3 regions of the Microbulbifer bruguierae genome follow, and region 2 is predicted to be linked to each of the others. Evidence: predicted binding sites of a transcription regulator. Region 2 holds the regulator's gene; each other region holds the start of a gene.
The links. Region 2 encodes sigma-54, which starts transcription at its own class of promoters, with help from an activator protein. Its sites were predicted from a motif close to TGGCACANNNNTTGCNNT; they were not measured.
Positions count from the first base shown of each region.

Region 1: a site for sigma-54 is predicted at 1,445-1,462, ahead of glnL (nitrogen regulation protein NR(II)). Genes of this name have one in related genera too.
Region 3: a site for sigma-54 is predicted at 2,146-2,163, ahead of nirB (nitrite reductase large subunit NirB). Genes of this name have one in related genera too.

Region 1 covers NZ_CP118605.1:2,961,158-2,964,778, forward strand. The annotation lists gene glnA (glutamate--ammonia ligase) at 1-358, shown strand, start outside; gene PVT68_RS12375 (DUF4124 domain-containing protein) at 539-1,219, shown strand; gene glnL (nitrogen regulation protein NR(II)) at 1,506-2,588, shown strand; gene glnG (nitrogen regulation protein NR(I)) at 2,654-3,621, shown strand, end outside.
Region 2 covers NZ_CP118605.1:1,559,526-1,563,146, forward strand. The annotation lists gene lptB (LPS export ABC transporter ATP-binding protein) at 50-775, shown strand; gene PVT68_RS06685 (RNA polymerase factor sigma-54) at 1,020-2,486, shown strand; gene hpf (ribosome hibernation-promoting factor, HPF/YfiA family) at 2,652-2,942, shown strand; gene ptsN (PTS IIA-like nitrogen regulatory protein PtsN) at 2,971-3,432, shown strand; gene rapZ (RNase adapter RapZ) at 3,512-3,621, shown strand, end outside.
Region 3 covers NZ_CP118605.1:3,863,252-3,866,872, forward strand. The annotation lists gene nirB (nitrite reductase large subunit NirB) at 1-1,981, opposite strand, end outside; gene PVT68_RS15955 (bifunctional protein-serine/threonine kinase/phosphatase) at 2,297-3,621, opposite strand, start outside.

The DNA.
Region 1 (3,621 bases), 1.4 Mb from region 2:
CCCGAAAGGCAAGCGTATCGAGACCCGTTTCCCGGATCCGACCGCCAACCCGTACCTGGCCTTCGCAGCGTTGCTGATGGCTGGCCTCGACGGCGTGAAGAACAAGATCCACCCTGGCGACGCGGCGGACAAAGACCTGTACGACCTGCCGGCGGAAGAGCTGGCCGAGTACCCGACCGTTGCTTCCAGCCTGGAACAGGCCCTGGACGCACTGGACGCGGACCGCGCCTTCCTGACCGAAGGTGGTGTATTCACCGACGACGCCATCGACGCCTTCATCTCCCTGAAGCGCGAAGAAGTTCAGCGTATCAACATGACCACTCACCCGGTTGAGTTTGAGCTGTACTACTCTTGCTAAGCGTTCTGCCAAGTAGCCCTGCTACGAGGCAGAGGTCATCGGTGCATTGCCCCGGCGTTTAACGCAAGGGCGGTGTAAAGATGGCGACAAAGCCCGCGCCTCTGGTGCGGGCTTTTTTTTTGTGTGGCAGATGGCTAGCCTTAACCTACGGCACAGTAAAAATGAGAGGCGGGACGGCCCATGATCAGACTGATTTCAGTGTTGCTGGCGCTGCTGGCGGCACCGGTAATGGCACAGCAGGAAACTTCTGCGGGCGAAGAGAAGGGCTCGTCAGCGCCCTCAGGTACCAGTGTTTACCGGAGTGTCGGCCCGGACGGCAAGGTGACATTCAGCGATACCCCGCCACCGGGTAAGAAAGCCGAAAAGATCAAAATAGGTCCCACCAATGTGCAACCGGTAGCGCCGCCGCTCCCCCTGCCTACCCGCAAGCTGTCGCCGCGGGACCAGGACGACAAGCGCTATGAGGATCGCGACCAGGGCCCGGTGGACTTTGCCATCGTCAGCCCGGTCAACGACGCCACCATCACTCCGGGGCAGCGGTTTATCGTGCTGCAGGTAGCGATGGAGCCGGTGCCGAGGGACGGTTATGCATTCTACGCCGTGATCGATGGCCAGCGCTGGTCCGGGATGTCCTCCGGCACCAGCCTGGATATCTCCGCGCTGGAGCGCGGCACCCATACCATCCAGGCGGTACTTGTGGGCACCGGAGGCGAGCCTCTGGCGCAGTCGCAGACCATTCAGGTCCATGTGAAGCGCCCCGGTGGCCAGGTGCCGGAGTTCCCCGCAGAACAGGCGCCACAGATGCCGAAAGCGCCCCAGGCGCCGGGAGTTGCCAAGCCGCCAAAACCCCAGCCGCGCTGATTCTCTGCCGCCGTGATGCCGGGCCCCTGGGGTCCGGTTTCATCTGGCGGCGGCTCTCCTGAGTAAATCTCGACTCGTTTGTTGCCCTGCCCGCCGCCCTGCGCCCTTTCTTGAACATCAAATCTGGCTATTTTTTGTTCTTCGCACAATAATGGTGCGCTATTTTGTGGCGCCTTGTGCCGATGCCCCCAAAATCACCCATGGATCCCGGTTTTTGCGCCATTTTGGTTTGCTTTTTGCACTGCCAATAGGCGAACCGGAAAAGAGAACTGAATCGGAAGCCTGCATGCTCAACGACCGCCAGTTACGCCTGCTACTGGACAACCTGACCTCGGCCGTTTTGGTGCTCGATGAGACGTTGTCACTGCGCTATCTCAACTCCGCGGCGGAGGACCTGATTGCGGCCTCCAGTTCCCGCTCCCTCGGCCTGCCATTGCAGGAGGTGGTGCGGGAATCCGAATCCGCCGAGCAGGCGCTGCACGGGGCCTTGGTTAGCGGTGAAAAGTACACCGTGCGTCGCGCCCTGTGGTTTTTGCACAATCTGGAAGAGTGCACCGTCGACTATTCGGTAACCCCGCTCACCGAGCTGGGTTTGCTGTTGCTGGAAGTGCAGTCCATGGACCGCTTGCTGCGCATTGCGCGCGAAGATGCGCTGCTCTCCGCCCAGGAAACTACCCGCAATCTGGTGCGGGGCATGGCCCACGAGGTGAAAAATCCTCTCGGCGGTATTCGCGGAGCGGCACAGTTGCTGCAAAGGGAACTGAAAGAGCTGGATCAACCGGAGGCGGAAGATCTGGTGGAGTACCCCCAGATCATCATCGAAGAGGCGGACCGCCTGCGCAACCTGGTGGACCGTATGCTGGGACCGCGCAAGCCGGTGCAGCTGAAGCCGGTGAATGTGCATGCGATTACCGAGCGGGTGGCGCAGCTGATTGAGGCGGAGTGTAACGGTGCGCTGGAGATCAAGCGTGACTACGACCCGTCGATTCCGGATATTCCCGCCGACAGTGAGCAGTTGATCCAGGCGGTATTGAATATAGCCCGCAACGCTATGCAGGCCATTGCTGAAAATATTGGTCTCGATGCCGGCGATCTCACCATCCGCACCCGGGTGCAGCGCCAGTTCACCATTGGCCGCCGCCATTGCGCACTGGTGTGCCGGATCGACATCGTCGACAACGGCCCGGGTATTCCGGAAGACATCCGCGAGCGGATTTTTTACCCGATGATTTCCGGGCGCGCAGAGGGCTCGGGGCTGGGATTGTCCATTTCCCAGCACATCATCAATCAGCACCGGGGGCTTATCAAATGCGAGAGCCAGCCCGGGCAGACAGAATTTCAGATTTATTTGCCCCTGGCGAACGATTAGCCAGAGGCACGACGAGAAGCACAATTAGCACAATTAGAAAGTAATCGCAGAGCCGGAAAATTATGATGAACAATCGCGTTTGGATCATTGATGACGACCGCTCCATCCGCTGGGTACTGGAGCGAGCACTTTCCCGCGCAGGGATCGATACCATCTGCTACGAAAGTGGCGATCGCGCCCTGGACGATTTTTACAGCGAGTCACCGGATGTGGTGATCAGCGATATTCGTATGCCGGGCTCCGACGGCTTCAAACTGCTGCAGCGTTTCCAGGCCGAACGCCCCGCCCTTCCCATTATCATCATGACCGCGCACTCGGACCTCGACAGCGCGGTAGCGGCCTATCAGGGCGGCGCCTTCGAATATTTGCCCAAGCCATTCGATGTAGACGAAGCGGTGGCAGTAACTCGCCGGGCCCTGGCGCACGCCAACGAACAGAAGCCGGAAGAGCCGGTGGTGGTGGAAAACGGTGCGGGCAACAAGGAAATTATCGGCGAGGCGCCGGCGATGCAGGAAGTCTTCCGCGCGATCGGCCGCCTGTCCCACTCCAATATCACGGTGCTGATCAACGGCGAATCCGGTACCGGTAAGGAACTGGTGGCGGCGGCGCTGCACAACCACAGCCCGCGCAAGAACCAGCCGTTTATCGCCCTTAACATGGCGGCGATTCCGAAGGACCTGATGGAGTCGGAACTGTTCGGCCATGAAAAAGGTGCGTTCACCGGCGCCAGCGCCCAGCGCGCCGGCCGCTTTGAACAGGCCAACGGCGGCACCCTGTTTCTGGATGAAATCGGGGATATGCCCGCGGAGACGCAAACCCGTCTGCTGCGGGTGCTGGCAGACGGGGAGTTTTACCGGGTGGGCGGCCACACTCCGGTAAAAGTCGATGTGCGCATCATCGCCGCTACCCACCAGGACCTGGAACGCCTGGTACAGGAGCACAAATTCCGCGAAGACCTGTTCCACCGCCTCAACGTCATCCGTATTCATATCCCCCGTCTCGCCGATCGTCGCGAAGACATTCCCCGCCTGGT
Region 2 (3,621 bases):
AGATTGAGAATAACCAGGCAGCGATACTGCCAAGATATCGGATTTGACTATGCCGACGCTCAAAGCGTTACACCTCGCCAAGCAGTACAAAAAGCGCAAAGTTGTACACGATGTATCCGTCAGCGTCTCCAGTGGCCAGGTCGTCGGATTGCTGGGCCCCAACGGGGCTGGAAAAACCACCTGCTTTTACATGATCGCCGGACTGGTGCAGGCGGATGCCGGACAGGTACTGATCGACCACGAAGACATTACCGGACTGTCCATGCACGGCCGCGCCCGCAAGGGAATCGGTTACCTGCCCCAGGAGGCGTCGGTATTCCGCCGCCTGTCGGTACAGGACAACATCCTGTCCATTCTGGAAACCCGCAAGGACCTGGACCGCAATCAGCGCAAGCAGCAGCTGGAAGCCCTGCTGGAAGAATTCCACATCACGCATATCCGCGAGAGCCTGGGCATGGCACTTTCCGGCGGTGAACGCCGACGAGTGGAAATTGCCCGCGCACTGGCCACCAACCCGGCATTTGTATTGCTGGATGAACCCTTTGCCGGGGTGGACCCCATTTCCGTCAACGATATCAAGCAGATCATCCGCCATCTGCGGGATCGCGGAATCGGTGTGCTGATCACCGATCACCATGTGCGCGAGACCCTGGACATCTGTGAAATTGCTTATATCGTCAGCGAGGGCCATATCATCGCCGCAGGAGCCCCCACAGACGTCGCCGAAAACAAACAGGTAAAAGACGTCTATCTGGGACACGACTTCACTATCTGAGCGGATCCGAGTAGTTGCATCCACACTTCCCCGCTCCTATACAGATGTCTGTCACAATTCCGCACAACGACCCCCAACATTCCTCTCTGCTCACCAATTTTTCGGCACGCTTATTGCTTAACGTGCCGCTTGTGTTCCGTATGCCTCCGCGGTAGTCTGCAGCAAATGAGCTTTACGCCGCCGCTTCAAACCCAGAATTTGTCGCGGCGGATTCACGCCAGAATTTTCTGCCGGCACTACTCCTATGAAGCAGTCACTCCAGTTAAAACTCGGCACTCAGCTGACGATGACGCCGCAGCTGCAACAGGCTATCCGCCTGCTGCAACTGTCGACCCTGGACCTGCAGCAGGAAATCCAGTCCGCACTGGACAGCAACCCGTTACTCGAAGCGGATTTTGACGAGCACGCCGGCGAATCTCATCAGGAACAGAACACCCCCTCTCAGGAGGGAGCCCAGCGCGAAGACAGCGACGGCGCAGCTGACACAAAAAATGACGCCAGCGCTGACAGCGACTGGAATAGTGACATCCCTGACGACCTGCCGGTCGACACCCGCTGGGACGACATCTATACCAACAACAGCTACCAGGGCAACGAGGGCGAAGACTACGCCCTCGAGCAACGCAATGCCGCATCAGAAAGCCTGCAGGACAGCCTCCTCTGGCAACTCAACCTGACGCCGCTGACTGCCGAAGACAAGCACATTGGCGAAGCCCTGGTTGACGCTATCGCCCCTAACGGTTTTCTGGTTGCGGAGCTGGAAGAGATAGCCGTCGCAATTGGCGTGGATGTCGACGAAGTGCAGGCGGTACTGAAAACCATCCAGCAGTTTGAACCGGTGGGCTGTGGCGCCCGCGATCTGCGCGAGAGCCTGATGTTACAGCTGCGGCAACTGCCTGAGCAGACCCCCTGGCTGCCACAGGCGCTGATCGTAGTCGGCCAGCACCTGGACCTGCTGGGCAAGCGGGACTTCCGTCAGCTGAGCCGGCGCACCCGTCTCAGCGAAGCACAATTGGGCGAAGTCATGCGCCTGATTCAGACTCTCACCCCCTACCCCGGCGAAGCCTTTGGTGGCGAAGAGCCCCAGTACGTGGTTCCAGACGTGATCGTGAGCCGCAAGCAACAGCGCTGGGTAGTGGAGCTGAACCCGGAAACCACCCCCAAACTGCGCATCAATGACGCCTATGCCTCCCTGATAAAGCGCGCAGACAACTCCACCGAAAACAACTACCTGCGCGATAACCTGCAGGAGGCGCGCTGGTTCCTGAAAAGCCTGCAGAGCCGGCACGAAACCCTGCTCAAGGTGGCAACCTGTATCGTCGAGAAACAACAGGGCTTTTTCGAACAGGGTCCGGAAGCCATGAAGCCGATGGTGCTGGCCAATATTGCCGAAACTATCGGCATGCACGAATCCACCATTTCCCGGGTAACCACCCAGAAGTACATGCTCACTCCCCGCGGGGTTTTCGAGCTCAAGTACTTCTTCTCCAGCCACGTGAGCACCGATTCTGGCGAGGATGCCTCGTCCACCGCCATCCGCGCCCTGATCCGCAAGCTCATTGACGGCGAGCAGCCGCGCAAGCCACTATCCGATAACAAGATTACCCAGGAGCTAGACGCCCAGGGCATCAAGGTAGCCCGGCGCACCGTAGCCAAATATCGCGAGTCCATGGGAATCCCTTCGTCTAGCGAGCGCAAGCGACTGGTCTGACTGTAACAGTCAAAATATGGGCGCAGTAACCTCTCTTCGTACACTTTCTGGACAACCAATAGCCAGACATTGAGTGTATCCTTCCATTCTGGCGCACTTCCTAGTAGGGTGCCGCCCTGTGCGGGGGTGCAGCCAGTTTGTGCTGAACCCGATGAGGAGAAATCCATGCCGACCAACATCAGTGGCCACCACGTAGAAGTGACTCCGGCGATTCGCGATTACTGCCTGACCAAACTGGACAAACTCTCCCGCCACCACGACCTGATCACCAATACTGAGGTCATTCTTTCCGTCAGCAAACTGATCCAGAAAGCCGAAGCGCGGATTCACGTGAATGGCAAGGATGTGTATGCAGACTCGGAAGCGGACGATATGTATGCGGCGATTGATGCGTTGACCGACAAACTCGACCGGCAACTGCTTAAACACAAAGAAAAGTTACGCAGTCACCGCTAGACCGCTAGCGTTGGACCACCAGCAAGATATGACATTGGACGCACTACTCTCTCCCCGCCTGAGCCTTTGCCACCTGGCGGGGAGCAGCAAGAAAAAGCTGTTACTCAACATCGCCCAGGCGATTTCTGAACAATACCCAGAACTGGATTCGGACACTGTGTTCAACCAGCTGGTAGCCCGGGAGCGCCTGGGCTCCACCGGCATCGGTGAGGGTGTCGCTATCCCCCACTGTCGCCTGCCCGGCTGTGAGCGCCCAATCGGCGTCCTCTGCACCACCTCTCCCGCAGTAGACTTTGACGCGATCGACCGCCAACCCGTAGACCTGCTGTTTGCGCTGCTGGTACCGGAAGGCGCGGATCAGGAACACCTCGACACCCTGGCGGAAATCGCCGCCCTGTTCAGTGACAGCCGGGTACGGGAAAAGCTGCGCGAGGCGACCACCAGCGACGAACTCTACGCACTGGCCATAAACAGCGCCGCCGCGGCATAATGCCTGCTGCCCATCCGGCGGCTCCTGCTCCGCCGGCACCCGGTCTATCCGCCGTTCAAACAGCAAGGAGCGTTGTGCAATGCGATTGGTCATCATCAGCGGCCGCTCGGGGTCCGGAAAGAGTTCCGCCCTGCAACTGCTGGAAGACGTTGGCTTCAACTGTATCGACAACCTCCCCGCAAGCCTGCT
Region 3 (3,621 bases), 2.2 Mb from region 2:
TCTCTACCGCCAGCGCCATACCCACACTGTCTTGCACCCCGAAGCGACACCAGGTACTGCCCACACAGGATTTGACGGTTCGCAGAGATTTACCGTATGCGTGGCCAGTTTCAAATCCCGCATCGGTCAACTCGCGCCAGATTTCCGGCAACTCCTCCAGGCGTGCGCCAAACAAATCGATACGCTGGCCGCCGGTAATCTTGGTGTACAGGTCATACTTCTTCGCCACCTGGCCCAGAACAATCAACTTGTCCGGAGTGATCTCACCGCCGGCAATACGCGGAACAACGGAATAAGTACCATTCTTCTGCATATTCGCCATAAACGTATCGTTGGTGTCCTGCAGGCCCACGAGAGGCTTCTTGTGGATATGTTCATTCCACAGGGACGCAAAGATGGATGCAGCGGTGGGCTTGCAGATTTCACAGCCCTTGCCGGAACCGTGCTTGTGCAGCAGCTCATCGAAGGTTTTGATTTCCTCCACCTGCACCATGTGGAAAATTTCCTGGCGGGTGTAGGGGAAGTGCGGGCAGAGGTCATTGTTGACCTCCACACCCAGCGCGGCCAGCTCAGTATCCACCACGTTTTTCAACAGCGCGGAACAACCACCACAACCGGTAGAGGCCTTGGTTGCATTCTTGACGTCGCCGAGAGAACAGCAACCGCCCTGAACCGCGCCGACGATATCGCCCTTACTCACGTTGTGGCAGGAACAGATGGTGGCAGTGTCCGGCAGCGCGCTGGCGCCCAGTGCTGGCGCCGCGCCATCCAGTGCCGGCAGGATCAGCTGCTCCGGGTGCTCCGGCAGATCCATATCGTTCAGGTGATATTGCAGCAGGGTATCGTAGTCGCCGGTGTCGCCCACCAGCACCGCGCCGCGCAGCTTTTTGCCTTCGCGGTCGGTAATCATGCGCTTGTATACGCCGGTCTGCTCATCCACAAAGGTGATCGCCGCGGAACCTTCGCTGCGGCCGTGCGCATCGCCGATGGAGCCTACATCCACACCCAGCAACTTAAGCTTGGTGCTCATGTCGGCGCCGTTGAACTCCGCCGCTTCACCACACAGCAGGGAAACGGTTGTGCGGGCCATGGAGTAACCGGGGGCCACGAGACCAAAGATGCGGTTATCGAACAGCGCACATTCGCCAATGGCGAAAATGTTCTTGTCGGAAGTGCGGCAGTGGTTGTCGACTACGATCCCACCGCGCTCACCCAGCTCGATACCGGCGGAGCGGGCCAGATTGTCTTCCGGGCGGATACCGGCGGAGAACACGATCAGATCCGTGACCAGCTCTTTATCACCCTTGAACTGCATGCGCAGACGCCCGCCGTCCACTTCCTCGATCAGTTCGGTGGCGGTACTGGTATGTACGGTTACACCCAGTTCTTGGATTTTTTCCCGCAGCAGTTTCGAGCCACCCTCGTCCAGCTGTACGGACATCAGCCCGGGGGCGAACTCCACCACGTGGGCTTCCAGGCCCAGCTGCTTGAGCGCGTTGGCTGCTTCCAGACCCAGCAGGCCACCACCCACAACTACACCGATCTTGCCGTCTTTCGCTGCGGCCTGAATTTTGTCGAGGTCTTCGAGGGTGCGGTAAACGAAGCACTTTTCGTGTTCGTGTCCGGGAATCGGCGGTACAAATGGATAGGAGCCGGTGGCCAGTACCAGATGATCGTAGGCTTCACTGGCACCGCTGGCGGAGGTCACGATTTTGTTTTCGCGGTCGATGCTGACGGCGGCATCGTTCAGGCGCAGGTCATAACCCCACCCGCGGTACTGTTCCACCTTGCCCATGGCGAGATCGTCTGCGGTGCGGCCGCCGAAGTATTCGGAAAGATGTACCCGGTCGTAGGCGGGGCGGGGTTCGGCGCAGAATACCAGCACGTCGAAGAGTTCCCGTTCGGGACGATTTGCCAGTTGTTCCAGGAAGTGGTGACCCACCATGCCGTTGCCGATGACGACGATTTTTTGCTTAACCATGATCTCTGCCGTTTTTTACCAGGTGTAGGTGCCTGACGTTCGCGACAGAAGGGGAGTGGAGGAGTGAGCCGGAGGTGTTGCGAGGCTACACGGGCATCCCTCTTCTGTCGAAGAGTGTCAGGCGCCGTTGCCTTGCTAAAAGAATTTCGGATTGTGACTTAAGGCATTCAATCTCTGTGCCAACTTGCCGGAGCGGCGTCGACGGCGGGAAACCATAGGCTTTTCGGGGATTAATGAAGACTTTGCATATTTTCCTGCTGTAAATTGGTGCGATTTTTTTGGTTCTCGCCCCAAGTTTGTGCCCATCGGCTTGGCTCAAAGAAAATATAAAAGGTGCGAAAGTATCGCCAGCACCGCCACTGTCTGCCAGAACAGCAGCGGATTGCGCTCAATTAGCGGCGGCTTTTCTGCGGTGTTGAACCTTTTGTTGGGAGCGCTGAGGTCGTGTACGAACTCCGACAGCGCGGGGTAGCGACTTTTTGGGTCGGGCGAACAGGCCCTGCGCAGAGCGCCGTCAATCCAGTCCGGGATATCTTTCCGCCACTGGCGCGCGCTGACATAGCGCATGCCGGCATAGTTTTTCAGCTGGTAGTGACTGCTGCCGAAACGCTCTTTATAAGGGTACTCACCGGTGAGCATTTCATAGGCGATGACTCCAAGGGAAAATATATCCGAACGGTGACTGGCGCCGTCGCCGACAAAGTATTCCGGGGCGCAGTAATTCTTGCTGCCCGGCGGCGCACTGTCCTGGTAGCGCAACAACTCCTGCAGTCCCGCCGCATTGGCCCCGCCGAGGTCAATCAGTTTCAGGCGTCCACAAGTGTCCACCATAATGTTTTCCGGCTTGAGGTCGCCGTGCACTATCTCCAGCCGCTGCAGACGCCGCAATGCGCTCACCAACTGTTGCACCAGATTGCGCACCTGATCCAGCGGCGGCTCCGGGTTCAGTTGCATCCACTGGCGCAGATTCTGCCCGTCTACATATTCCATCACATGGTAGAGGAACTGGCGCTGCTTGCGCGGCGGGTACACCTTGACAATCGTCGGGTGGTCCAGCCGTCGACCGGTCCATTCCTCGGCGATAAACCGCTCGATATACGCCGGGTCATCGATGAAATTCTCCGATGGTGCCTTCAGTGCACACAGCTTCGCAGGCTTACCGTCTACGGTGGGTTCCATGTCCCGCACCAGGTACAGATAGCTGCGGCTGCTTGCGTGCAATTCCTGTAATACCTCGTAACCGTCGATCTTGTTCCCCGGTTGCAGGGGGGGCGGGAAAGGTAGCTGGCTGGTTGCCAGTATCACATCGTCCGCCTCAAGGGTGTCCGGTACATTCACCCGGCACAGTGCGAGGCTCAGATTGTCCTTGCTTCCATTTTTCAGCGCCGCCGCAATCAGCGGTTGCGAGGCATCGAGTTGATGCTGCGACAGCAACTGCGAAAATTGGCTGAGGGGGAGAAAATCGTGAATTCCGTCGGTGGTCACGCAATACAGATCTCCCGGCTCCAGCGGCTCCTGTCGGTAGTCGACCTCGATATGCGCATCCATTCCCAGCGCCCGGCTCAAAAATGTCCGCCCGGGCCCCAGTGTGCGACTGTGATCCCGAGTCAGGCACTCCAGGTTGCCATCCCGCAGCCGGT